Regions from separate parts of the Bradyrhizobium sp. BRP56 genome, predicted to be linked through region 1. Evidence: riboswitches for the same ligand, from Rfam matches in the RefSeq annotation. Region 1 holds a riboswitch; each other region holds the start of a gene.

Evidence for each region. A riboswitch is a leader RNA that binds a small molecule or an ion and turns the genes downstream of it on or off. The one in region 1 is predicted to bind cobalamin.
Region 2: it holds a riboswitch for cobalamin, as region 1 does, so the genes downstream of both, I6F38_RS17995 (ribonucleoside-diphosphate reductase subunit alpha) here and metE (5-methyltetrahydropteroyltriglutamate--homocysteine S-methyltransferase) in region 1, are expected to answer to the same signal.
Region 3: it holds a riboswitch for cobalamin, as region 1 does, so the genes downstream of both, I6F38_RS20495 (DUF1636 domain-containing protein) here and metE (5-methyltetrahydropteroyltriglutamate--homocysteine S-methyltransferase) in region 1, are expected to answer to the same signal.

What each region holds. Positions count from the first base shown of each region.
Region 1 covers NZ_JADYVV010000004.1:153,067-157,898, reverse strand. The annotation lists gene I6F38_RS05155 (nodulate formation efficiency C protein) at 1-354, opposite strand, end outside; gene I6F38_RS05150 (hypothetical protein) at 1,257-1,589, shown strand; cobalamin riboswitch at 1,695-1,898, shown strand; gene metE (5-methyltetrahydropteroyltriglutamate--homocysteine S-methyltransferase) at 2,000-4,345, shown strand.
Region 2 covers NZ_JADYVV010000023.1:71,351-76,182, forward strand. The annotation lists gene I6F38_RS17990 (hypothetical protein) at 187-1,119, shown strand; cobalamin riboswitch at 1,522-1,738, shown strand; gene I6F38_RS17995 (ribonucleoside-diphosphate reductase subunit alpha) at 1,949-3,778, shown strand; gene I6F38_RS18000 (ribonucleotide-diphosphate reductase subunit beta) at 3,769-4,832, shown strand, end outside.
Region 3 covers NZ_JADYVV010000028.1:35,038-39,869, reverse strand. The annotation lists gene cobN (cobaltochelatase subunit CobN) at 1-505, opposite strand, end outside; gene cobW (cobalamin biosynthesis protein CobW) at 505-1,539, opposite strand; gene I6F38_RS20495 (DUF1636 domain-containing protein) at 1,536-1,910, opposite strand; cobalamin riboswitch at 2,004-2,216, opposite strand; gene cobO (cob(I)yrinic acid a,c-diamide adenosyltransferase) at 2,253-2,906, shown strand; gene I6F38_RS20485 (cobyric acid synthase) at 2,918-4,366, shown strand; gene cobD (threonine-phosphate decarboxylase CobD) at 4,619-4,832, opposite strand, start outside.

The DNA of each region.
Region 1 (4,832 bases):
ATATGTCGACGCAAGTTTAATCGTCCCGTCAGTCGCGATCTTCCAAGTGATAGCGTACTGTTCGTCTGATCTATTGTCCGGGTGCCTGGTCCATGAAAAATAAACATACTCTGTTCGGTCAATTCCTTCAGCGACTCCCCACGATCGAGGCACAAAGTGAGCCACCTTCGAGACCTTGGAAATGATTTGTTCTATAGTCTCACCATCTTGCGCTCGCCACGTTGACTTGACCCTTTCGACAAGCGTGTGGTCGTTGGCGCGAACATTGTTGCTCGTCACCGCCAGCCCGGCCAGGCAGATCAGCGACCGCGCGATACAGAACCAAAGCACGCGCCTTCCAGAATTTTTCTTCATTGCTTCCGGCTCATCTGGTTATCATCCACACGTCAATCCAAAGCGGCACGTCTTCCTCAGCGTGCTATGCGCAGATCGCAAGAAGTTAGCGGCAACGTGACGCAGGCGCCTGCCGATGTCCCGCGCGAGCAGGCGCCGTCCCTCGATGTCACGCGCCGCTAACTTCAGTGGTCAGCCAAAGCCTCAATTTGCAATGCTGAACCTGCCCAGGAGGAGAAGCCTGGACATGATGAGGACTTGCATTGTTCGTGCCAGGCAATAACCGGCAGTTCGCGGCAGATTTGTGCTGTCTTTGTCGACTTGCCGACGTACAGCACGTTCTAATGTTACCATTCAGCCTATTCGCCACGACTTCCGTGAATGATTCTTGTCACGCATTGAATCTTCGACAGCGGGCGAATGCCTCGCTGCCGGAGTCTTGACGACAATTGGGAGCAGGTATGCCGCCATCGATCCGTGTGATCCGGGGGCGTTGCCGCTACTACGAATGTCGAGGGCGTCCCCGCCTGTTGTGCTTGGCACTTTGCGGCCTGCACCAACGCGGAGCCGCCCTTCAGCGGCGAGCGATATAGAATCGACGTTAAGGAACGTCACGGATCAAGCAGGCGGTACGAGACGTGGCATTCTCCGCTCGCGCAACGTTAGGGGCCGTCGTCTACCTGCTCGTCATTGCAGTCAACATTCGAGGAGCTGCGCGTCCACGCAGCCGTGTCGACCGGCAAGAGGGAAGCCTCAGGTCTGCTAGCTTCGGCTTGAACTACTCAACACATCCGAGAGCATCTGTCTGACGGGGCGGCTCATAAAAGGCCTTGCCATCCAGCCGAACAGACCGACAGTAAAGACGGCAGCAGCAAAGACGCCGAGGACGCTCCAAACAGCCATTTTCATTGCGAGGGTCTCTTTTGGTTGTGGTGATTCAATATGCTTGCTTTGGCCAGTATCACCAAAACGTCGGCGTGACGCCTACCAGGATTGGCTGGTGGCACATCACCGCTGAGCACGCTGCTGGAATTAGCGAATACCTCTTGCGCCTATTCGCCACTGATCCATGGTTATTGGTGGAAAAGAAAGGGCGCGTCGAAGCGTGCTCGATGAATCGTTCAAAAGCCGGGCCGCAAAGCGTCTTGCGCGGCGCCGTGAGCTTCTTCGTGCTGGGCGCATTCGTCTCGTGCACAGATCTGACACGCCGCCCGACACCAATGCGCCTCCGAGATGGTCATTCCGATATCCTATGACTGGAGATGGCTTCTACGTCGCGATCAAGCGTGGCCTCGGAGGGGCATTCGCGTAAGAGAGGTCGCAGCACCAATTTGAGAGGTTGACGGCCGAGTTCTCTTGCCGATAATCCAAGTCGTCGAGGTTCTCCGGTTTCCGTTTGATCCGGAGCTAAGAGGGAAGCCGGTGCCAATTCCGGCGCTGCCCCCGCAACTGTGAGCGGCGAGCTACTGTCCAACAAAGTCACTGAAGCCCGCGCGGCTTCGGGAAGGCCGGACAGCAGCAATGACCCGCGAGCCAGGAGACCTGCCCCGACAATATGTTCATCCACGGGCGGGGTGTCCCGGTGGTGCGCCAAGCAGCCGTCGCTCGGGCGACTTCTCCTGCCTGCGTCCGCCCCGGCCTTTGCCCCCAACACGGGGTTAGCGCTATGTCTCTTCTCTCACTTCCGGTTGCCACGCTCGGAACGCCGCGCATCGGTCCAAGACGCGAGCTCAAAGTCGCACTCGAAGGCTACTGGGCCGGGAGAATTAGCGAACAGCAGTTGCTTGAGGACGCAGCCGGCCTACGTGCCGCGAACTGGGCGCGCCAGAAGTCCCTCGGTGTCACCGTCATTCCGTCGAACGACTTCTCGCTGTACGATCAGGTGCTCGACACCAGTGTCATGGTCGGCGCCATCCCGGAAGTCTACGCCTCGAAAGCCGAGCCCGTTTCCCTCAAGACGTATTTCGCCATGGCACGCGGTTCACAATACGACGGCCGCGGTGCGAGTTGCGGCCACGGACATCGCGGCGATGGCGCACCCGCGCAGGAGATGACCAAGTGGTTCGACACCAACTACCATTACATGGTCCCGGAATTTCATCGCGGACAGACTTTCAGGCTGTCCTCTCGCAAGCCTATCGACGAGTATGAGGAAGCCAAGGCCCTTGGCTTTCAGACTCGCCCTGTCCTGATCGGCCCGGTCACATTCCTAAAGCTAGGCAAGAGTGCTGATCCTGCGTTGCAGCCACTGTCACTCCTGGATGACCTGATACAGGTCTATATCGAGGTTCTGCAGGAATTGGCCAAACGCGGGGCAAATTGGGTTCAGTTCGACGAGCCCTGCCTGGTTCTTGATCTGGATGCGGAATCAAGACAATCCTTGCTACATGCCTATGACCGGCTCGCCAAGGAAGGGCCGGCCATCAAGATCATGGTCGCCAGCTATTTCGGTGGCCTCGGCGACAATCTTCCCACCGCCTTGCGCCTACCTGTCGCCGGGCTGCACGTCGACCTGGTTCGGGCGCCAGCGTTATTGGACCAGATCATTACCGCCAAGCGAAGTGATCTCGTGGTGTCACTCGGCGCGATAGACGGCCGCAATGTGTGGCGGACGAATTTGTCGGCACTGCGCCAACGGCTCGATCCCGCTATCGCGAAGCTGGGCAAAGATCGCATACAAATCGCTCCATCCTGTTCGCTGCTTCACGTGCCGGTCGATGTTGAACTCGAGACGGAGCTCGCTTCAGACATCAAGGGTTGGCTAGCATTCTCCGTTCAGAAGATACGCGAGCTTGCGACCTTGGCGCGCGCTCTTGCAGGCGATCAGGATGTTGCTGGCGCTCTTGCGCAGTCGGAGCGCGTCACCACCGATCGTGGAACTTCGCCAAAGATCCGAGATGCCGATGTCGCCATCCGGATGAGAGCGATCAACCAGACCACGCGCCGGCGCGCCAGTCCATTTGCCAGTCGTGCCGAGATTCAACGCAAGCGCTTCAAACTACCGGCGTTTCCTACCACGACGATCGGATCGTTTCCGCAGACTGCAGAGGTCCGTAATGCCCGGGCAGCACACGCGCGAGGCGCGATGAACGACGGGCAATACGACGAGTTCCTCAAGGAGGAGACTGCGCGTGCCGTACGTTGGCAGGAGGACATCGGCCTCGACGTGCTCGTGCACGGCGAGTTCGAGCGCAATGACATGGTGCAGTACTTCGGCGAACAACTCGCAGGCTTCGCATTTACCAAAAACGGCTGGGTACAATCCTATGGCTCGCGCTGTGTCCGGCCGCCGATCTTGTTTGGCGATGTTTCACGGCCGAAACCGATCACCGTGGGGTGGTGGCGGTACGCGCAATCACTAACCGAGAAGCCGATGAAGGCGATGTTGACCGGACCAGTGACGATCTTGAACTGGTCGTTTGTTCGCGATGATATTCCCCGAGCCGACGTCTGTCGTCAAATTGCGCTCGCGATCCGAGACGAAGTCGGCGATCTCGAAAATGCTGGTGCAGCCATGATCCAGATCGACGAGGCTGCGCTGCGCGAAGGATTGCCGCCGCGCCGATCGGAGTGGACGGCTTATCTCGAGTGGGCCGGGGATTGCTTCCGCATCTGCTCATCGGGCGTCGCCGATCAAACCCAGATCCATACCCACATGTGCTACTCGGAATTCAACGACATCATCGATGCGATTGCTGCAATGGACGCGGATGTCATCTCGATCGAGACTTCGCGCTCGAAAATGGAGCTGCTCGACGCTTTCCGGAGCTATAAATATCCGAATCAAATCGGGCCGGGTGTGTACGATATCCATTCTCCGCGCGTGCCCGAGGCGGGCGAGATGAAAGAGCTCGTCGCTTTGGCTCGGAAGCGGCTGCAGGATTCGCAACTTTGGATCAATCCGGACTGCGGCCTGAAGACGCGCAAATGGGAGGAGGTTCGCCCGGCGTTGGTCAACATGGTGTCCGCTGCCCGCGAACTACGCGCTGCATCCACTCCGGCCGACCGTTGATCTGGGCCTGGTCTTTCGTCGAGAAGGCCGATCGCGTGTCAACGATTTGCGGGCTCGATAATCGTGAAAAGCGTTGGTGATCGGGAAAAAGGCCCGGCCGCCTTTAGCGGCCGGGCGGAAGTGTGTCCGGGAGGAGCGACGCTGCTAGGCAACGTGCTGACTTCCATCGGCGGAAGGAGGGCAGCCGATGGTTCGATTACGGCGGGGACATCCGCCGAAATCTGACCCCAGTTAAGGCGCAAGCTCAGCGTAGCTCAATCATGCCCTGGTATGCGGCCCCTATAGCTTGGGATTAGAAATCTACACCAGGGTTTGTCGCTGATGAGTACTTTCGCAACGTTGCGGGGCTGAGCAATGTGGGGCGGTCGTGCCGGCCGATCACGGACGGGCATCAAGCGCACGTTGGTACGCCTTTCTGCCGGAAACGTTGGACTCGATCAACGGGACCATACGATAACGCGTACAGCAAGGATCTTATCGTGGTGAC
Region 2 (4,832 bases), on a different contig from region 1:
AGCGGCTGTTCATCGGTGCGGGACCAGTTTCATGAAAATCTTACGCAGGCGGATGCTCTTGTCCGCTTGCCGCTTCTGCTGTCGCATCGGCGGGTGTAAGACCGACCTGTATACCAAAGTGCGGGCGAGTACGAAGGCACTGTCGTCGACTCGCTTGCAAATGAGATGGGAGGAACTGTGTTGCGGATGGATTTTTCGCGTATTAATCGGTCTAAAGCTATATTCCATAATATTTATGCTTCTGATGATCCGAGGGCATATTTCTCGATCCTCGGAGACCTAGATTATATGATTCCGGACGTGGCTGAGCCGGTTGTGCGCCAAATCCTGGCAGCGAAAGCTTCGGCAACCGGCCTTAAGCCCGTCGTGCTCGACGTTGGATGTTCATACGGCATCAACGCAGCAGTGCATCGCTTTCCGCTGACCTTCGGGGGCTTGCGTCACCGCTACGCCCGGCGTGAGATGAGGGCGATCAGTTCTGAAACACTGGTGAGTCTCGATCGCAATTTTTATGCAGCCTGGCCTGATGTCGGGTTGGCGCGCTTTATCGGCCTCGACGTGTCGGTACAGGCGATCAGCTATGCAAAGAGTGTTGGCCTCTTGGAGCAGGGCATCGTCGCTGACCTTGAAAAGGAGGCGCTATCGACGGATAGCGCGCGCATTCTCCGCTCCGTGGATGTTATCATGTCAACCGGATGCATCGGCTACGTTACCGAGAAGACGTTCAGCGAGATTCTCGATGCGACAGAGAAGCAACCATGGATCATCTCCTTTGTGCTACGAATGTTCCCATTTGAATCGTTGGCCGAAGCGTTTGCAAAGCGTGGTCTTGTGACAGAACGTCTTACCGGCGCGACGTTTATCCAGCGTCGCTTTCGCGATGCTGAAGAGTTTGAAAGTTGTTTGGCCAGCTTGGCGGCCCTTGGCGTGGATGCGACCGGCCTCGAATCAGAAGGGCTGTTGCATGCGGATCTGATCTTGTCTCGCCCAGAGGCGGATGCGCGGGCCACGCCTCTGGAAGACGTTGTCACCGTCGCCAGCGGCAGGGGACGGCCGATTGGACCCCGTTACGTTCATGTTGAAAGCAACGAGGGCTTGCACGTTGCGCTGGAGCCCTGACAGTTAAGGACCACTGTGCAGCGCGCGAGTCTCTTCGGCGCTGGATCAAGACGTCGAAAAACAAGGCCATTCTGGTCGAAGGCGCGCCAGGGCCAATGTTGTTCGCCGACGATGGATAACGATTCGTCCAGATGCCATTTGTCGCGGCGAGCGCTGCGATTCAGATCGGAGAGCGCCTTGCCGAATTCCCTCTCAGCTGACGCGCGGTTTCATAGATCGCATCAATGCGACACGTGGGTCAGAATTTCCTCGACTATGCGCAAGCTTAACGGAAACTGGAAAGGCAGCCCAAGGCATCTCTGCAGCAAGAAGTGACAGCGGCGATAGAGTGGTCCGGGCGGTCGGTATGTTTTTGCCTTCTAAATCTTGATCTCTCCAATTGACGAATCCCGGCGCGTAGACCTATCTATAGTCAGTCACGGTCTTCCGTTCCCCACACCTTGTAGGGTGGAAGCTAAGAGGGAACCCGGTGCGCCAAAACGGCAACTCCGGGGCTGCCCCCGCAACTGTAAGCGGCGAGCGGTTGTCATCATGGTCACTGGCGCGACACAGCGCCGGGAAGGCCGATGGCCGCAGTGACCCGCGAGCCAGGAGACCTGCCGCGACCGAATGAAAGTCCTCGGGCGGGGTGCCCCGGTGGGTCGCTTGCAGCCGGGGACATTTGCCCGGATTCCTCGCAAGTCGTCCGCGCCGGCCCGCGCCCAACATCGCGGGGTTGCCGATGTCGCCGTCTTACAATTTCGATCAGCAGGGTCATCTCATTGAGCCGCCGCATGTGCAGCCGCGCCCAGCGCAGGCAAGGCCTACCCCGCCTGAGTCGGGTCTTGTCTTGCCATCGCCGGCTCCGCTGCCGCGCCCCCTTGCTCCATCGCCAAGGCGGGCCGATCTCAAGCTCGATCGGACGCGCGACGACCTGTTGACGCCGTTCGGCAAGCTGACGGTGACCGACCGTTACCTGCTCGCCGGCGAATTGCTCCAGGACATGTTCGCGCGGGTGTCTTGCGCCTTCGCGGATGATGTTGCGCATGCCCAACGTCTCTATGATGCGATGTCTCGGCTGTGGTTCATGCCGGCCACACCGGTGCTGTCCAACGGCGGCACCACGCGCGGTCTGCCGATCTCATGCTTCCTTAACTCGGTGTCGGACTCGCTCGAAGGCATCGTCGGCACCTGGAACGAGAATGTCTGGCTTGCCTCTAACGGCGGCGGCATCGGCACCTACTGGGGCAACGTTCGCTCGATCGGCGAGAAGGTGAAGGGCGGCGTTACCTCGGGTATCATCCCGTTCATCCACGTCATGGACGGCCTGACATTGGCGATCAGCCAGGGCTCGTTGCGGCGCGGCTCTGCGGCGGTCTATCTCGATATCCACCATCCCGAGATCGAGGAGTTCCTCGAGATTCGCAAGGCGTCCGGCGACTTCAACCGCAAGAGTCTCAACCTGCACCACGGGATCAACGTTACCGACGCGTTCATGCGTGCCGTGGGCGCCGGCACCGCGTTCGCTCTGCGCAGCCCGAGGACCAACGATGTCATCCGCGAGATCGACGCCCGCCAACTGTGGCAACGCATCCTGGAGAACCGGCTGCAGACCGGCGAGCCTTACTTGTTGTTTATTGACACCGTGAACCGGTCGCTCCCCAAGCACCAGCGCGAGCTCGGCCTCAAGGTCTCTACCTCCAACCTGTGCAGCGAAATTACCCTGCCGACCGGCATCGATCATCGCGGCGAGGAGCGCACCGCGGTGTGCTGCCTGTCGTCGCTCAACCTCGAGACCTGGGATCAGTGGAATGAGAAGCCAGGCTTCATCGAGGACGTCATGCGCTTCCTCGACAACGTGCTGACCCACTTCATCACGGTGGCGCCGGACGGCATGAAGCGTGCCCGCTACGCCGCCTTGCGTGAGCGCTCCGTCGGCCTCGGCGTCATGGGCTTCCATTCGTTCCTGCAGGCCAAGGGCATTCCGATGGAAAGTGTCGTGGCCAAGTCGTTCAATCTGAACATGTTCCGGAAAATCCGTCGCGATGCCGACGCGGCATCCGTGACGCTCGCGCGCGAGCGTGGGCCGTGCCCGGATGCACTGGAACGCGGTGTGATGGCGCGCTTCAGCCATAAGATCGCGATCGCGCCAACCGCCTCGATCAGCATCATCTGCGGCGGGACTAGCGCTTGCGTCGAGCCGATCCCGGCCAACATCTACACCCATAAGACCTTGTCCGGTGCCATCTCGGTGCGTAATCCGCATCTCGCCAAGCTGCTGGCCGCCAAGGGCGCAGATACTTCGGCGACCTGGCAGTCGATCATCGCGCACGAGGGTTCAGTCGCCCATCTCGACACCCTGTCGGAACACGAAAAAGCGGTCTTTCGCACCGCCTTCGAAATCGACCAGCGCTGGATCGTCGAGCTTGCCGCCGACCGCGCCGCGTTCATTTGCCAGAGCCAGTCGATTAACCTCTATCTGCCGGCCGACGTCGATAAGTGGGACCTTCACATGCTGCATTGGACGGCATGGAAGCGCGGGGTGAAGAGCCTCTACTACTGCCGTTCAAAATCGATCTCGCGCGCGGCGTTCGCCGGCAACATCGCTGACGGCGACAACGCGGCGCCGCCGCAGCCGCAGCGGCACACTGACTATGAGGAGTGCCTCGCATGTCAGTGATCGATCTCTCATCCGTCGATCCGCGCACACTGATCGGCAAACGGTGCGTCGGCCTCCTCGACTCGACCGGCAGCTATGACGTCGATCGCTACGCCTGGGCTTACGAGTTCTGGAAGCGCCAGCAGCAGACCCATTGGATGGGCGAGGAGGTGCCGCTTGGTGCCGACCTCAAGGATTGGGCATCGGACCGCGTTACCGACAGTGAGCGCGCGCTGCTCACTCAGATCTTCCGTTTCTTCACCCAATCGGACATCGAAGTCGGCGATAACTATCTTAAGCGCTACATCCCGATCTTCCAGCCGCTCACCGTCCAGATGATGATGGCGGCCTTCACTAATATGGAGACGGTCCACATCGACGCCTATGCGCTGCTGCTCAAAACGCTCGGCATGCCCAAGACCGAGTTCGAGGCATTTCGCGGCTATTCCGAGATGCGTGCCAAGGCGGACTACATGCACGAGTTCGGCGTCGACACAGTAGCCGATGTCGCCAGGACCTTGGCGATGTTCGGCGCCTTCACCGAAGGCATGGCGTTGTTCGCGAGCTTCGCGATGCTGCTCAATTTCCCCCGCCACAACAAGATGAACGGCATGGGACAGATCGTAAGCTGGTCGGTTCGCGACGAGAGCCTGCATTGTGAGGGCATTATCAAGCTGTTTCACGAATGGAACCGAGAAACCGGCGCGGTGACGCGCTCCGTCCGTGACGATATCGTCGACGTCGCCAAAACCATGGTGAAGCTGGAGGAGAATTTCGTCGACCTCGCCTTCGGCCTCGGCAAGATCGAGGGCATGAGGCCTGAGCAGATCCACACTTACGTCCGCTATGTCGCCGACTGGCGACTGACCCAGTTGCGGATTGCCCCGGTCTTCGGCTTCTTCGAAGCCAAGGAGGGCGGGTTCACCCAGCTCAAGGCGCATCCGCTGCCTTGGCTCGTCGAGATTCTCAATGGCGTCGAGCACGCTAATTTCTTCGAGCAGCGCGCCACCGAGTACTCCAAGGCGGCGAGCCGCGGCAGCTGGGACGGCGAAGACGGGGTGTGGGCAGCTTTCGG
Region 3 (4,832 bases), on a different contig from region 1:
CCACGGGTCCGGCATAAAGTCCGGACGCCAGCGCCAGTTGCGCGATCACGGCCTGCGCGGCAACGGGGCCGCCTTTGTCGCACAGTACCTTCAGACGGCGCAGCGTCGAGACCGGCAAGGTCGAGAATTCGTCGAGCCGCTGATCGTCGCGGCCATCCGCCGGCAGCACGACCAGGGCAATGCCGCGCTCCTTCGCCAGCCGATGCACCGCGGCCAGCCCGTATGACCAATAGGGCTCGCCGCCGATCAGCCGCACCAGGATGCCGCGGGCGTGCGAGAGCGTCCGCTCGATATAGGTATCCACCGACAGCGGATGGCGCAACTCCCCGAGGTTGGCGAGCCGCAGCGACGGCAGCGCGGCACGGCCGCGGCACCAGCCGGCCGCGAAGGCAGCAAGATCGCTGTCGGAAAACGACAACACCACGAGATCGGCCGGATCCTGGCCGAGGTCCCTTGGCGTCGCGGTCTCCTCAAGGCCGCGGCTCTCGCGGAAGACGACGTGCATCAGACACCAAGCCGTGCCCTGATCGCGGCTTCATCGATGTCGGCATGTTCGCCGATCACGACGAGCTTCGACTGCCGCGCCCGGGCACCCCAGGGCATGTCGAACTGATGCCGCACCCGCTCGCCGACCGATTGCACCAACAGCCGCATCGGCTTGCCTTCGACCGCGATGTAGCCCTTGGCGCGCAGCACGTTCTGCTCGCGCGCCAGCCCCTTGATCGAGGCGACCAACGCGTCGACATCCGAAACTTCCGGAAGATCGATCACGACGGAATTGAAATCGTCGTGCTCGTGTTCCTCCTCGCCATCGTGATGCGACGGCCGCGCCGCGAGGTCGTTTTCAGCCGCCGCCCCGAGCCCGAGGATCACGCGCGCGTCGATCGTGCCGTCGACGACAGGCAACATCGGCACCTCGCGCGGCATCTCGGCCGCGATCACCTCTTTCGCTGTCTTGATCCCCTCCGCCCCGGCGAGATCGGCCTTTGTCAGCAGCACGATATCGGCACAGGCGATCTGGTCCTCGAACACTTCCGACAGCGGCGTCTCGTGGTCGAGATTGTCGTCCGCTGCGCGCTGCGCATCCACCGCGGCCGGATCAGGCGCAAACCGGCCGGCGGCGACGGCCTCGGCGTCGGCGAGCGCGATCACGCCGTCGACCGTGATCCGCGAACGGATCTCCGGCCAGTCGAACGCTTTCAGCAGCGGCTTCGGCAGGGCGAGCCCGGAGGTTTCGATCACGATGTGATCGGGCTTCACGGCGCGCGCCAGCAACTGCTCCATCGCCGGGATGAAATCGTCGGCGACGGTGCAGCAGATGCAGCCATTGGCGAGCTCGACGATGTTCTCGGCCGGACAATTGGCGTCGGCGCACGACTTCAGGATGTCGCCGTCGACGCCTTCGCTGCCGAATTCGTTGACCAGCACCGCGAGCTTCTTGCCGTTGGCATTGCGGATCAGATGCTGGATCAGCGTCGTCTTGCCGGAGCCGAGGAAGCCGGTCACGACCGTGACGGGAATTTTGGCGAGCGTGGTCATTCTGCGGCCTCCGGCACGACGGCGATGGGTGGAATGCGGGCGAGCGATTGCTTGCGGAAGATTTCCGGACGGCTGCGCCACGGCACGATGCCGTCGGGCGCCGCCGCATAGGCGGAGGCACCGGCGATCACATCCGCGGCATTATCAGAGGACAGTCGGCCGTAGACATAGGACCAGCGCCCCGGCGCGCTGAGCGCGACCGAGCAGCCCTGGCTGCAGGCCGACAGGCATGCGACGGGAACCAGATTGACGTCATCGGGCACGCCGGCCTCGACAAGCGCGGCATGCAGGCGTGCACCGGGCGCGAGCTCACCTTCCGCCGGCGTCTGGCCGGCGCGGCAAGTGATGCAGACATGAAGTGTAACGCTCATCGCCCTTCCTGGATTGACAGCGGGAAGCGATGAGGCACACGAACCGATTTTCGACAGGTTCGTTCCCCGTCGCGGAACACCCCGTCCGCCGGTTTCACAACATGCTGCGTTGGCAGGTCTCCCGGCTTGCGGAGCAGGTTTTACCCTTCGATGCCCACCTTCCCGACTCCGCATGGAATCAGTGGCTTGGGCATCTCTCCGGTCACGGTCGCGGGGGCGGCTGCGCTTCGGGCCCGATTTAGCGGAGCCCTATCGCATTCCCTCTTCGCCTGTCGTAGGACAGGAACCAACGCGGGACCACCATTCGTCCAAGCCTCGCACTTGTCAAGCCGAAGGAATGTGATGACTTCTGATGGAAAGGGCGCTGAAGACGGCGCCGTCGGCACCGATCTTTCGCTGGATACGCGCCATGCCGACAAGATGGCGAAAAAGAAGGCCGCCCGCGACCGCATCATGGCGACCAAGAGCGGTGAAAAGGGCCTGATCATCGTTCATACCGGCGCCGGCAAAGGAAAATCGTCCTCCGCGTTCGGCATGATCGTGCGCTGTGTGGCGCACGGCTTTCCCTGCGCCGTGGTGCAGTTCATCAAGGGCGCCTGGGATACCGGCGAGCGCCGCCTGCTCACCGGGCATTTCGGCGATCTCTGTCAATTCCACGCCATGGGCGAAGGCTTTACCTGGGAGACGCAGGATCGCGCCCGCGACATCGCGGCGGCGCAAGCCGGCTGGGAAAAGGCCAAGCAGCTGATCGCGGACCCGAGCCTGCGCATGGTCGTGCTCGACGAGATCAACATCGCGCTACGCTACGATTACCTCGCGATCGCCGACGTCGTCGAGTTCCTGACCACGTCGAAGCCGCCGATGACCCATGTCGTGCTCACCGGGCGCAATGCCAAGGAGGAGCTGATCGAGATTGCCGACCTCGTCACCGAGATGACGCTGGTGAAGCATCCGTTCCGCTCCGGCATCAAGGCCCAGCCGGGCGTCGAGTTCTGACGGACATCACGATGGCGCGCGCATTGATGATCCAGGGAGCCGGCTCGGACGTGGGCAAATCGCTCATCGTCGCCGGCCTCGCCCGCGCCGCCAGACGGCGCGGCCTGCGCGTGCTGCCGTTCAAGCCGCAGAACATGTCGAACAACGCCGCCGTGACCGTCGACGGCGGCGAGATCGGCCGCGCGCAGGCGTTGCAGGCGCTCGCCGCCGGCGTCGAGCCGCACACCGACATGAACCCGGTGCTGCTCAAGCCCGAAACCGATGTCGGCGCCCAGATCATCGTACACGGCAAACGGATCGCGACCGCACGCGCGCGCGAATATGCCGGCATGAAACCATCGCTGATGGGCGCGGTGCTGGAGAGTTTTGCGCGCCTGAAGCAGCGCGCCGACCTCGTTCTGGTCGAGGGCGCCGGCAGCCCCGCCGAGGTCAACTTACGCAAATCCGATATCGCCAATATGGGGTTTGCACGCCGGGCCAACGTGCCCGTGGTGCTGGTCGGCGACATCGACCGCGGCGGCGTGATCGCGCAGCTCGTCGGCATCAAGACGGTGATCGACCCTGATGATGCCGCGATGATCCAGGGCTTTGTCATCAACAAATTCCGCGGCGATCCGACATTGTTCGATGACGGCTATCGCTTGATCGAAGAGCGCACCGTCTGGCGCGGATTTGGCGTGCTGCCCTGGTTCGTCCGCGCCGGCGAGCTTCCGGCGGAAGATGCGCTCGGGCTCGGCGAGGCGCGCAAGCCGGGCCAGTGCAAGATCGCGTTCCTTGCGCTGTCGCGGATCGCCAATTTCGACGACCTCGATCCGCTGAAGCTGGAGCCCGGCGTCGATCTCGTGATGGTACGTCCGGGCGAAGCCATCCCAGGTGATGCGAAGCTCGTCATCCTGCCCGGCTCGAAATCGACCCGCGGCGATCTCGCCTTCCTGCGCGCGCAGGGCTGGGACATCGATCTCCTCGCGCATCATCGCCGCGGCGGCCATGTCCTCGGCCTGTGCGGCGGATACCAGATGCTTGGACACAGCGTCGCCGACCCCGATGGGATCGAAGGTCCTGCCGGCGAAACGCGCGGGCTCGGGCTGCTCGATGTCGCAACCACCATGACCGAACAGAAGACGCTGACGCGCGCCAGCGCGGTGCATGCCGCGACCAGCCAGCCGATCAGCGCCTACGAGATCCATATCGGCCGCACCGATGGCCCCGATCGCGCGCGGCCTTTTGCATCACTCGACGGTACGGCCGAGGGCGCGGTTTCCGCAGATGGGCGCGTTCGCGGCAGCTATCTGCACGGCCTGTTCGCCTCGGACGAATTTCGCAAGGCCTTCCTCGCGCAACTCGACATCGCGGCGGCTGATCAGCCCTACGGTGCCAGGGTGGAGAGCGCGCTCGACGCGCTTGCCGAGCACATCGAGACCCATCTCGATGTCGAAGGCCTGCTCGCACTGGCGCGTTAGAGCGAGATGATTCCTGGTCGAACAGCGACGGCGCTGTACCCCCTCTCCCCGCTCTTCACGGGGAGAGGGTTGGGGTGAGGGGCCGTCTCCGCATATCCGGTGATAGCTGCGTTCGCGGAGACTCCCCCTCACCCGGAACGCATCTGGCGATGCGGCATAGCCGAAGCTCTGCTTTGGCGTTCTTGAGAACGGCCGCCGAAGGCGGCCTATGCCTCTCCCCGCACGCGGGGCGAGGTGACGCTGAGATCGTCGCTAGACCGAAGACAACACGGCGGAAAGGCGCGACCATTCGGCCTCACTGCCCGGCAAGCCGAGGCGCAGCCATCCCGGTTTCTGCTGGAAAACCCGCGACCAAATCTGGCTGCGCGCAAGCTTCTCCTGCGCGGCCAACGCATCGCCGGTCTCGTAGAGCCGGAACAGCAACGTGCCGCCGACCAGCGTCCAGCCCCGCGATCGCGCCATTGCA